3 regions of the Mesorhizobium sp. LjNodule214 genome follow, and region 1 is predicted to be linked to each of the others. Evidence: riboswitches for the same ligand, from Rfam matches in the RefSeq annotation. Region 1 holds a riboswitch; each other region holds the start of a gene.
What was found. Region 1 has a riboswitch for thiamine pyrophosphate ahead of thiC (phosphomethylpyrimidine synthase ThiC). Riboswitches for the same ligand answer to the same signal wherever they lie in the genome.
Positions count from the first base shown of each region.

Region 2: linked by a shared signal. The riboswitch ahead of thiB (thiamine ABC transporter substrate binding subunit) and the one ahead of thiC (phosphomethylpyrimidine synthase ThiC) in region 1 are both predicted to bind thiamine pyrophosphate.
Region 3: linked by a shared signal. The riboswitch ahead of thiC (phosphomethylpyrimidine synthase ThiC) and the one ahead of thiC (phosphomethylpyrimidine synthase ThiC) in region 1 are both predicted to bind thiamine pyrophosphate.

Region 1 covers NZ_CAXUPE020000004.1:314,030-318,285, reverse strand. The annotation lists gene queC (7-cyano-7-deazaguanine synthase QueC) at 1-89, shown strand, start outside; gene queD (6-carboxytetrahydropterin synthase QueD) at 89-445, shown strand; gene queE (7-carboxy-7-deazaguanine synthase QueE) at 442-1,179, shown strand; TPP riboswitch at 1,459-1,575, shown strand; gene thiC (phosphomethylpyrimidine synthase ThiC) at 1,679-3,514, shown strand; gene thiO (glycine oxidase ThiO) at 3,511-4,256, shown strand, end outside.
Region 2 covers NZ_CAXUPE020000001.1:250,493-254,748, forward strand. The annotation lists gene thiP (thiamine/thiamine pyrophosphate ABC transporter permease) at 1-1,401, opposite strand, end outside; gene thiB (thiamine ABC transporter substrate binding subunit) at 1,410-2,423, opposite strand; TPP riboswitch at 2,466-2,580, opposite strand; gene ACSQ3Z_RS01175 (thiamine diphosphokinase) at 2,715-3,359, shown strand; gene ACSQ3Z_RS01180 (ABC-F family ATP-binding cassette domain-containing protein) at 3,359-4,256, shown strand, end outside.
Region 3 covers NZ_CAXUPE020000001.1:2,083,940-2,088,195, reverse strand. The annotation lists gene ACSQ3Z_RS09915 (L-aspartate oxidase) at 1-525, shown strand, start outside; gene nadC (carboxylating nicotinate-nucleotide diphosphorylase) at 525-1,379, shown strand; gene panD (aspartate 1-decarboxylase) at 1,443-1,895, shown strand; TPP riboswitch at 2,003-2,119, shown strand; gene thiC (phosphomethylpyrimidine synthase ThiC) at 2,223-4,058, shown strand; gene thiO (glycine oxidase ThiO) at 4,055-4,256, shown strand, end outside.

The DNA.
Region 1 (4,256 bases):
AAGCATTCGATCTGGCCGGCATCACCGACCCGACAGATTATGAGGACGCAGACTTCTGGCTCCACGCTATCCAGACAAGGAGCGCGTGATGTTCCGCATTACCAAAGAGTTCCACTTCTCGGCCTCGCATCAGCTCACCTCCTTGCCACCAGATCATCAGTGCGCACGTCTGCACGGCCACAACTACATCGTCGTAGTGGAGCTTTCAGGTGGCGAACTGGACGAACACGGCTTTGTGCGCGACTACCAAGATCTGGCGGCGTTCAAGCACTACATCGATGGGACGTTCGACCATCGGCATCTTAACGACGTGCTGGGGCATGACCATGCCACAGCGGAATGTCTGGCCAGGCACTTCTACGACTGGTGCAAGGTGCGGCTACCCGAAACCTCCGCCGTGCGGGTGAGCGAGACGCCGAAAACCTGGGCGGAATACCGACCATGACTTGCGCGTTGCATCCCGGAATCCGGGTGAGCGAGATTTTTGGGCCGACCATTCAGGGCGAAGGCGTGCTGATCGGCTTGCCGACGGTGTTCGTAAGAACCGGCGGGTGCGATTATCGCTGTTCCTGGTGCGACAGCCTGCATGCGGTGGACCGTCGCTTCCGCCATGATTGGGAGATGATGTCTCCCGACGCGGTTTGGCAAAAGGTCATTGCGCTTTCCGGCGGTCAGCCCGTGATGGTATCGCTGTCGGGCGGCAATCCGGCCATCCAGCCGCTTGGCCAGTTGATCGACCGCGGGCATGGTGAGGGCTACCGTTTTGCATTGGAAACCCAAGGCTCGGTGTCTAAGCAATGGTTCGCGGATCTCGACGTGCTGGTATTAAGCCCCAAGCCGCCCTCAAGCGAAATGACGACAGATTGGGCCGCGTTCGACGCCTGCTTAGAGGCGGCGCAGGATAAGCCGCAGATGGCGCTCAAGCTCGTTGTCTTCGACGATGATGACTATGCCTATGCCAAAGACGCCGCGGCGCGCTACCCGCAATTACCCGTCTATCTGCAGCCCGGCAATCACACGCCGCCGCGTCCCGGCGACGAAGACGCGTTCATCGACATGGCCGGTGTGATGAGGCGCATGGAATGGCTGGTTGAAAAGGTGACCCGTGACAGGTGGTTCGAGGCGCGTGTACTGCCGCAGCTTCATGTTCTGCTCTGGGGAAACAAACGGGGCGTCTAGCCGAAGGGGAAGGATTGCCGACGACGAGCAAGACAGACATCTATAGCAATCTCACCCAACTGGGCGGCAGCAGTCTCGTTCCGGAAAGCCCCGAAAACACCGTGCTGGAAAAGGGACCGAATCCGCATGAGGGCTCGCCTTATTGGGGGCGCTTCACCGCTCGTCTGGGCGTGACTTGCTCTCGATACGTGCGCGCGCTTCCGCTGGGTTTGATTGGTAGCAGATCACCGCCGTCGGCCAAATGCGCTTGACAAAATAGCGCCGGCCCTTTCAATTCGATGCATTCACCAGGGGAGTCCCGGCAAGGGGCTGAGATACTGCTGGCTTTCGCGGCGCAGTGACCCGTTGAACCTGATCCAGTTCATACTGGCGTAGGGACGGTGCAAGCGCTTTGCGGGAGTTCACGCCCGAAGACCTGTTTTGAACAGGTCGACAAAAGCGTCTTTTCATCCTTCCGGCACAGAACTGGGTCTCCAATGCATGAGCAAAGGAGCCTCAAATGAATGCCCTCACCCCCGCCGTATCGACGGGACCACTGCCCGCCTCACGGAAAATCCATAAGCCCGGTGCCATCCACCCCCAGATCAGGGTGCCGATGCGCGAAATTTCCGTCCATCCGACGGCGGGTGAACCGCCCGTCATCGTCTATGATCCGTCCGGCCCCTATACCGACCCGACTGCCGAAACCAGCATCGAAAACGGCCTCGCCCGGCTTCGCCATGAATGGATTGCGGCGCGCGGCGATGTCGAAGCCTATGATGGCCGCCATGTCCGGCCGGAAGACAACGGATTCGTGGTGGGCGAGCGCCTGACACCGGAATTTCCGGTCCGCAACCGGCCGCTCAGGGCCAAGGCCGGCAAGGCGGTGACTCAGCTTGCCTACGCGCGCGCCGGCATCATTACGCCTGAGATGGAGTTCGTCGCCATCCGCGAGAACCTCGGTCGCGAGATCCTGCACGGCAAGCTGCAGCGCGACGGCGAGCCTTTCGGCGCGACGCTGCCCGATTTCGTCACGCCGGAATTCGTGCGCGACGAGGTGGCGCGCGGGCGGGCAATCATTCCCGCCAACATCAATCATCCCGAGAGCGAGCCGATGATCATCGGCCGCAATTTCCTGGTGAAGATCAACGCCAATATCGGCAATTCCGCCGTCACCTCTTCGATGGCCGAAGAGGTCGAAAAGATGGTCTGGGCGATCCGCTGGGGCGCCGATACGGTGATGGACCTGTCGACCGGCCGCAACATACACAATATCCGCGACTGGATCGTGCGCAATTCACCGGTGCCGATCGGCACCGTGCCGCTTTACCAGGCGTTGGAAAAGGTCGGCGGCGTTGCTGAGGACCTGACCTGGGAGGTCTACCGCGACACGCTGATCGAACAGGCCGAACAGGGCGTCGACTATTTCACCATCCACGCCGGCGTGCGGCTGCACTACATCCCGCTGACCGTCGACCGGGTCACGGGCATCGTCTCGCGCGGTGGGTCGATCATGGCCAAATGGTGCCTGCACCATCACCGGGAGAGCTTCCTTTACGAGCATTTCGCCGAAATCTGCGACATCTGCCGCGCCTATGACGTGTCCTTTTCGCTCGGCGACGGCCTTCGTCCGGGCTCGATTGCCGACGCCAACGACGCGGCGCAATTCGCAGAGCTGGAAACGCTCGGCGAGCTGACGAAGATCGCCTGGGCAAAAGACTGCCAGGTGATGATCGAGGGGCCCGGCCACGTACCGATGCACAAGATCAAGGAGAACATGGACAAGCAACTCGCCGTCTGCGGCGAGGCGCCATTCTATACGCTTGGACCGCTGACGACCGACATTGCGCCGGGCTACGACCACATCACCTCAGGCATCGGCGCCGCGATGATCGGTTGGTTCGGCACCGCCATGCTCTGCTACGTCACGCCCAAGGAGCATCTCGGCCTTCCCGATCGCAACGATGTCAAGATTGGTGTGATCACCTACAAGATAGCCGCCCATGCCGCCGACCTGGCGAAGGGCCACCCGGCAGCGAAAACCAGGGATGATGCCCTTTCGCGCGCGCGCTTCGAGTTCCGCTGGGAAGACCAGTTCAACCTGTCGCTCGACCCCGAAACCGCGCGGTCCTTCCACGACCAGACCTTGCCCAAGGAGGCCCACAAGCTGGCGCATTTCTGCTCGATGTGCGGGCCGAAATTCTGCTCAATGCGTATCTCCCACGACATCCGTGCCGAGGCACAGAAAGAGGGCATGGCGGCGATGGCGGCGAAATACCGCGAGGGCGGCGATCTCTACATGCCAGCTGACGAGACCGGCGTACCGCTCATGCCAGAGGCGCCGGAACGGTCATGAGGGTGCTGGTCAAAGGGGCCGGCGTCGCCGGCCTCACCGCGGCCTTCGAACTCGCCGCCCGCGGCGCGACGGTCACAGTCGCCGAGATCCGGCACGGCCTTGGTGGCAATGCGTCGTGGTTCGCCGGCGGCATGCTGGCGCCATGGTGCGAGCGTGAAAGCGCCGAGCGGCCGGTGCTGGATCTCGGACGCAACGCCGCCGACTGGTGGGATGCGGCACTGCCGGGTCAGGTGACACGGGCCGGAACACTGGTCGTGGCCGCGCCGCGTGACACTGGCGAGCTCGACCGGTTCGCCAGTCGCACGTCGGGGCATCGGCGTGTCGATGAAGACGAAACCGCGATCCTGGAGCCCGACCTCGCCGGCCGCTTCCGCTGCGGACTGCTCTTCCCCGGCGAGGCCCATCTCGACCCGCGCCAGGCGATGGCGGCACTTCATAGCAAGCTCGCAGCCATGGGTGTCGAATTCCACTTTGGCGCCGACGCCGGGCATGTTTCCGGTTTCGATCGTCAGATCGACTGCACGGGATTGGCAGCAGCCGATGACAGGCTGCGTGGCGTTCGTGGCGAAATGCTGATCCTGCGCACGTCTGATATCTCGCTGTCGCGCCCGGTCCGTCTGCTTCATCCGCGCTTTCCGCTCTACGTGGTGCCACGCACCGACCACCGTTTCATGGTTGGGGCGACGATGATCGAAAGCCAATCCGGGGGACCGGTCACGGCGCGTTCGATGATGGAGCTTTT
Region 2 (4,256 bases), on a different contig from region 1:
GGCAGTGGCCAGCGGCCGCCTGAGCGATGGCCAGTCGACCAGAATGAGCCGGCTCCAGCCCGAGATGCCAAGTTGCGCGCAAAGCCGTTCATGGCGTTCGCTTGCCGCATCATAGGCGGGACGCACGGCACGGATGGCGAAGGGCATCGCCATCACCGCGTTGACGGCAACGACCATGACAGGGGCGACGGCAAAGACGTCGCTGACCGTACGCAACAAAAGGAACCAGCCGGCACCGACGACGATGGGCGGCACGACCAGCACGAAGCCGGCGCCGGTATCAGTGGCATGTTCGAGCAGCGTCCGAGGGCCGGCGCCCCGCATCAGCGCGAGTGCCCGCCGCGCCATGATGAGCGACAGCGACAGCGCCACCGCCAGCAGTGCCGACAGCAAGGCAAGCGCGACGCTGGTCAGCGTCGCCTGTCGCACGGCAGCCTCGCCCGCCAGCCGGCCGAGATCGGCGCCGAGCCCGGCTGCCAGCGTCGCTGCCATCGGTCCGGCGACGAACAGCAGTGCCAGGCAGATCAAGGTGACGTTCAACGCGGTCTCGGCCGTGCCGGCGGAAAGATACCGTCGCGGCGCCACCGGCAAATTGGCATCGCCAACCGTGTTGGCGCCGAGCCGCATCAAGGCCAGCACGACGACGAAGGTCAGAGCGATCTGCAGAAATGTTAGCGTTACGGCCCGCGCGGGATCGAAATCGAACCGCAGCGCCTGGTAGATGGCAACCTCCAGCGTCGTGGCGGCCGGGCCGCCGCCCAACGTCAGCACGATGGTGAAGGAGGTGATGCAGAGCATGAAGACGAGCCCGGCAATGCCCGGCAACGCCGCGCGTAGCGCCGGCCATTCGATCAGGCGGAAGGCCGGTTTTGCGCCCATGCCGAGCTGGCTCGCCAGGCGCCATTGGTTGGCCGGGATCGTCCCCAGCGCTTCGAGGAACAGCCTTGTGGCCAAAGGCAGGTTGAAGAAGACATGGGCCATGAGAATGCCTGACAGCCCGTAGATACCCGGCCAGCCCTGGTCGCCGAGCAAGCCGGCGAAATAACCGGCATTGCCATAGAGCGCTAGGATGCCGAGCGCCGCGACGATGGCCGGCAGCGCCAACGGCAGGGCGAAAAGCTGCAGGATCAAGCCGCGGCCGAAAAAGCGCGGGTGCCGCGACAGGGCGCGCGCCACGAACAGCGCCGGCATGACGGAAAGCAGCGTCGACAAAAGCGCCTGCCAGAGTGTGAAGCGGGCGACACGCAGGAGGTACGGGTCGAAGGCCGACGCAGCACCGGAAAGGTCGCGTGCGCCTTCGAGGATGAGCCCGGCAGACGCGCCGCCGATCAGCAGTGCAATGGCGGCAAGCGCGACGATGCCGGCGGTGACACGGGAATCGGTCGAACGCGCCGGCGCCATCCCGACCCCTACTTGCTCATCACCGCCAGCCATTCGTCGACCCAGGCCTTGCGGTTGGCCGCGACTTCTTCCGGGCTGAACAGCAAGGTCTTGGTCGGCTTGACCAGCTTGTCGAAGGCCGGGTTGAGCGTCTTGTCGGTCTTGCCGGCCGGGAACATCCAGTTGGTTTCCGGAATAATATTCTGGAACTTCGGCCCGGTCATGAAGGCCATGAACTTTTCCGCCAGCGGGTTCTTGGCGCCGGTCGTGGTGATGCCAGCAACCTCGATCTGCAGATACTCGCCTTCCTCGAAGGCGGCCGCCTGGTAGCGCTCGGTGTTTTCGGCGACCATGTGGTAGGCCGGCGACGTCGTGTAGGACAGCACCATCGGCGCTTCGCCCTTGGTGAACAGGCCGTACGCCTCGCTCCAGCCGGGCGTCACTGTCAGTACTTTCGACTTGAGCTTGGCCCAGGCCTCCGGCGCCTTGTCGCCATAGACCGACTTGACCCAGAGCAGCAGGCCGAGGCCCGGTGTCGAGGTGCGCGGATCCTGGATGACGATCTTGTCGGTTGCATCGCCCTCGACCAGTTCCTTCAGGCTCTTCGGCGGCACTTTCAACTTTTCGGTGTCGTAGACGACAGCGAAGTAGCCATAGTCGAACGGCACGAAGGTGTCGTCGCTCCAGCCGCCCGGCACGTTGACGTCGGACACCGCGCCATGCGGCGCAAACAGGCCGGTAGCCTTGGCTTCGGCGGTCAGATTGGTGTCGAGGCCGAGCACGATGTCGGCCTTGGTCGAGGCCCCTTCGAGCTTGACGCGGTTGAGCAGCGCCACGCCGTCGGCGACCGAGACGAAGTCGAGGGTGCAGCCGCATTCGACTTCGAATTCCTTCTTCACCACCGGGCCCGGACCCCACTCGGCGGTGAAACTCTCATAGGTGTAGACGGTGAGTTTTTCCTGGGCCGATGCCGGCCCGGACACGGCAAAAACGGATGCCGCGAGGACTGTTGCTGAGACAAGCGAGTGTAAAAGCGTGCGCATCGGCGCCTCCTTCGTTCGTGTGAAAGGAATTGAGGCGCCGGGTTGTCCGAAACGTCTAATCCCTCCGCCGGTACAAACCGGATCAGGTTCAGCGGGTTGGCGAGACTGCCTCTCAGCCGGTCCGCGAAGATCGCGTCCGGCACCCCGTTAGAGCGTTTCGACACATAGGCCCGGCCGATCAGCCGCGCAAGCGGAACTTTGCCGGGCATCCAATGCATGTTGCCCAAAGACGCGACGCACTTAAGGCGCGGCCTTCCGTTTCGCAGGCAGGGCTGGTAAGGGCCACGAGATATGAGCACATTCACCATCCTGCTTGGCGGCGATCTCATCCGCACGCCGCTGCTCGACCGCCAGATCGAGGGCACGCGCGTCATCGCCGCCGACGCCGGCATCGGCCATGCCCGGATGCTGGGGGTGATGCCCGAACTCTGGGTCGGCGATTTCGATTCCGTTCCCGCGGATTTGCCCGCCGATCTGGCCGCCGTGCCGCGCCACGTGTTTCCGCCCGAGAAAGACCAGACCGACGGCGAACTGGCGATATCAGCCGCACTCGAACGCGGCGCCACCAGCCTGGTTCTCGCCGGCGCCTTTGGCGGCAAGCGTGCCGACCACGCCTTCCTGCACCTGGCCCTCGCGGTGCGCCTGGCCGAAGGCGGAATGGATGTGCTTTTGACCAGCGGCGCGCAGGAAGGCACTCCGCTTTTGCCGGGAAAAGCCGGTTTCGACTATGCCGACGGCACGCTGTTTTCGGTGCTTGGTTTCTCCGATCTTGCCGGCCTCAGCGTCACCGGCGCCAAATGGCCGCTCGACCATGTCGAGGTTGCGTTCGGCTCGTCGTTGACCATTTCCAACGAGGTCAAGGGCCGGCTCGAAATCGCCTTGGGCAGCGGCCGCGCGCTGCTGCTTGCCCACCCATACCCCTTGCCCGAAAGCTGATCATGGCCCCGCTTCTCAATCTCGACGGGGTCAAGCTCACCTTCGGCGGCACGCCGCTGCTTGACGGCGCCGAACTCAGCGCCTCGGCCGGCGACAAGATCGCTCTGGTCGGCCGCAATGGCTCCGGCAAGTCGACGCTGCTGAAGATCGCCGCCGGGCTGATCGAGCCGCAGGACGGCGAAGTGTTCCGCCAGCCCTCGGCGACCGTGCGCTATCTGCCGCAAATGCCTGACATGGACGATTTCGCCAACGTTCGCGCCTATGTCGAGGCGGGACTGGGACCTGCCGACGATCCCTACCGCGCCACCTATCTGATGGAACACCTCGGCCTCACCGGCGAGGAGAAGCCGAATGATCTCTCCGGCGGCGAGGCAAGGCGCGCAGCACTCGCCCGCGTCATGGCGCCCGAGCCCGACATCTTGCTGCTTGATGAGCCGACCAACCATCTCGATTTGTCGGTGATTGAGTGGCTGGAAGAGGAGCTTGCCCGCACCTCGTCGGCACTGATCCTCATCTCGCATGACCGCCGTTTTCTCGAGCGCGTCTCGCGCGCCACAGTCTGGCTCGACCGCGGCCAAACCCGGCGGCTGGACAAGGGCTTTGGCCATTTCGAGGAATGGCGCGACCAGGTTCTGGAAGAGGAAGAGCGCGAGCAGCACAAACTCGGCCGCCAGATCGTGCGCGAGGAGCACTGGCTGCGCTACGGCGTGACGGCGCGGCGCAAGCGCAACATGCGCCGGCTTGGTGAACTGCAGACCATGCGCCAGCGCTTTCGCGGCCATCGCGGCGCCGAAGGCACGGCGACACTGGTGGCCAGCGACGCCGCCGAATCCGGCAAGCTGGTGATCGAGGCCAGGAACATCGAAAAGAGTTTTGGCAACCTCACCGTGGTCAAGG
Region 3 (4,256 bases), on a different contig from region 1:
ATGGGTGGCGTCGCAGTGGATTTGGCCGGGCGTACTTCCGTTCCGGGACTTTGGGCTTGCGGCGAGGTCGCTTCGACCGGGCTGCACGGCGCCAACCGGCTTGCCAGCAATTCCTTGACCGAGGCCGTCGTCTGCGCGCGCTGGGTTGCCGAGAGTGTAGCGGGTTCGCCCGACGGCAGCGGAAAACCAGCGACGGCACCTGACCTGCCCACGCCGGACCCAAGGCCTGTGCGCCCTCTCCTGTCGCGTGCCCTCGGCGTCATGCGAGATGGCGAAGGGTTGAAAGAGGCCGCGCGGGCCTTGCTGCCGCTGTTGCAGCGGCACGACGCGGCGTCCGGTCCCGCGGCCATTGGATTGATGATCACCATTGCCGCCTTGCTGCGCCGGGAAAGCCGCGGTGCTCATTTCCGGTCGGACTTTCCGCATCATGCAGCTGTCGCCCGCCGTTCCGAAATCACGCTCAACGCGGCAGTGGCGGCAGCGCGGGACCTCGCATTCTCCCCAACGCTGGAAAGTGTCCTGTGATGCATCTCTCACCACTTCCCGCAATCATGCTCGAGCCTCTGGTGCGGGCAGCGCTCCTCGAAGACTTTGGCAGGGCCGGCGACCTGACCACCGACGCCGTCGTACCGAAAGATCATCATGCGACAACAGTGCTGACTGCGCGTCAGGCCGGAACTGTCGCCGGGCTCGATCTGGCGACGCTCGCCTTCCGGCTCATCGACCAGAGCGTCGACGTGAAAGTGCATCTGCCTGACGGTATCGCCGTCGCGCAAGGCGAGATCATTGCCTCGGTGAGCGGTCCGGCCCGCGCCATACTCACGGCGGAACGGACGGCGCTCAATTTTCTTTGTCATTTGAGCGGCATCGCCACGGCGACCGCATCGGTCGTCGCGGCTGTTCGGGGCCACGCTGCGAAGATCGTCTGCACACGCAAGACGACGCCTGGATTGCGGGCGGTCGAAAAGTACGCCGTGCGCGCCGGCGGCGGCGCCAATCACCGTTTCGGCCTCGACGACGCCATCCTGATCAAGGACAACCACATCGCCGTCGCCGGCGGAATTCGCCCCGCCATCGAGCGGGCGCGGGCCGGCGCCGGCCATCTCGTCAAGATCGAAGTTGAGGTCGATACGCTGGCCCAGTTGGAGGAAGCCTTGCCTCTCGCCCCCGACGCAGTGCTGCTCGACAACATGTCGGTCGACGCGTTGCGGCAGGCGGTGGCCATGGTTGCCGGCCGGGCAATCACCGAGGCGTCAGGCAGGATCACCGTCAATACGGCGTCAGCCGTCGCCGCGACCGGTGTCGATCTGATTTCCATCGGCTGGCTGACCCACAGTGCGCCGATCCTCGACATCGGGCTCGACTACCGTGAGCTTTGACCGTCGAGCCTGGCCGTCGGCAGCTGAATGACTTCTTCTCGACACGAATAGGGCACCGGACCAATGCGAAAAATAGTCGCCGGCAAGCTGCACGGCATCCATGTCACCGAAGCGAACCTCAATTACCATGGATCGATAACGCTGGACCCTGACCACTGTGAAGCAGCGGGGATCCTGCCCATGGAGTTCGTGGAGATCTGGAACAAGAATTCCGGTGCGCGGATTTCGACCTATGTCATTCTCGGCGAGCGCGGCTCACGATGCTGCATCCTCAATGGTGCGGCCGCCCGCACCTGCCAGCCCGGCGACCAAATCATCGTCTGCAACTCCCTCTACGTGGACGAAGCGCGGATCACCGCACTGAAGCCGCGGATCGTCACGTTCGACCAAGACAACCACATACGCGACCGCCTGAGCTACTCGGTCGATCTTGACACGCACGGCCGGTACAGTTTTTCCGTCCTTGACGAGGCGAATGAGGCTTTGGCCATTCCCGCCCTGGTCTCCGGGGCGTGACTTGCTCTCCATACCCGCGCGTGCATTTCCGCTGCGTTTGATTGGTCGCCTATCACCGCAGCGGGCCGAATGCGCTTGACAAGACAGCGCCGGCCCGTTCAATTCGATGCATTCACCAGGGGAGTCCCGGCAAGGGGCTGAGATACTGCTGGCTTTCGCGGCGCAGTGACCCGTTGAACCTGATCCAGTTCATACTGGCGTAGGGACGGTGCAAGCGCTTTGCGGGAGTTTACGCCCGAGATCCTGTTTCGGCAGGTCGACAGAAGCGTCTTTTCATCCTTCCGGCACAGAACTGGGTCTCCAATGCATGAGCAAAGGAGCCTCACGATGAATGCCCTCACCCCCGCCGTGTCGACGGGACCACTGCCCGCCTCGCGGAAGATCCACAAGTCCGGCGTCCTCCATCCGCACATCAAAGTGCCGATGCGCGAAATCTCAGTCCATCCGACGGCCGGGGAGCCGCCCGTCACCGTCTACGATCCGTCCGGCCCCTATACCGACCCTGCTCTCGAAACCAGCATCGAAAAGGGCCTTGCCCGGCTTCGCCACGAATGGGTCACGGCGCGCGGCGATGTCGAAGCCTATGACGGCCGCCATGTCCGGCCGGAAGACAATGGGTTCGCCACCGGCGAGCGCCTGACGCCGGAATTTCCCATTCGTAACCGGCCGCTCAGGGCCAAGGCAGGCAAGGCGGTCACCCAGCTTGCCTATGCGCGCGCCGGTATCATCACGCCTGAAATGGAGTTCGTCGCGATCCGCGAGAACCTCGGCCGCGAGATCCTGCGCGGCAAGCTTGAGCGCGACGGCGAAGCCTTCGGCGCGGCGATCCCCGACTTCGTCACGCCGGAATTCGTGCGCGACGAGGTGGCTCGCGGCCGGGCGATCATTCCCGCAAACATCAATCATCCCGAGAGCGAGCCGATGATCATCGGCCGCAATTTCCTGGTGAAGATCAACGCCAATATCGGAAACTCAGCGGTCACCTCGTCGATGGCCGAGGAGGTGGAAAAGATGGTCTGGGCGATCCGCTGGGGCGCCGATACGGTGATGGACCTCTCGACCGGCCGCAACATCCACAACATCCGCGAATGGATCGTGCGCAATGCGCCGGTGCCGATCGGCACGGTGCCGCTCTATCAGGCGCTCGAAAAGGTCAACGGCATTGCCGAGGACCTGACCTGGGAGGTCTACCGCGACACGCTGATCGAACAGGCCGAACAGGGCGTCGACTATTTCACCATCCACGCCGGCGTGCGGCTGCACTACATCCCGCTGACCGTCGACCGGGTCACGGGCATCGTCTCGCGCGGTGGGTCGATCATGGCCAAATGGTGCCTGCACCATCACCGGGAGAGCTTCCTTTACGAGCATTTCGCCGAAATCTGCGACATCTGCCGCGCCTATGACGTGTCCTTTTCGCTCGGCGACGGCCTTCGTCCGGGCTCGATTGCCGACGCCAACGACGCGGCGCAATTCGCAGAGCTGGAAACGCTCGGCGAGCTGACGAAGATCGCCTGGGCAAAAGACTGCCAGGTGATGATCGAGGGGCCCGGCCACGTACCGATGCACAAGATCAAGGAGAACATGGACAAGCAACTCGCCGTCTGCGGCGAGGCGCCATTCTATACGCTTGGACCGCTGACGACCGACATTGCGCCGGGCTACGACCACATCACCTCAGGCATCGGCGCCGCGATGATCGGTTGGTTCGGCACCGCCATGCTCTGCTACGTCACGCCCAAGGAGCATCTCGGCCTTCCCGATCGCAACGATGTCAAGATTGGTGTGATCACCTACAAGATAGCCGCCCATGCCGCCGACCTGGCGAAGGGCCACCCGGCAGCGAAAACCAGGGATGATGCCCTTTCGCGCGCGCGCTTCGAGTTCCGCTGGGAAGACCAGTTCAACCTGTCGCTCGACCCCGAAACCGCGCGGTCCTTCCACGACCAGACCTTGCCCAAGGAGGCCCACAAGCTGGCGCATTTCTGCTCGATGTGCGGGCCGAAATTCTGCTCAATGCGAATATCCCACGACATCCGCGCCGAGGCTCAGAAAGAGGGCATGGCGGCGATGGCGGCGAAATACCGCGATGGCGGCGATCTCTACGTGCCAGCGGAAGAGAGCGGCGCACCGCTCATGCCGGAGGCGCATGAGACATCATGAAGGTGTTGATCAAAGGGGCCGGCGTCGCCGGCCTCACCGCGGCTTTCGAACTCGCCACCCGCGGCGCGGCGGTGACGGTTGCCGAGACGAGACTTAGCCTCGGCGGCAATGCGTCGTGGTTCGCCGGCGGCATGCTGGCGCCATGGTGCGAGCGTGAAAGCGCCGAGCAGCCGGTGCTCGATCTCGGACGCGACGCCG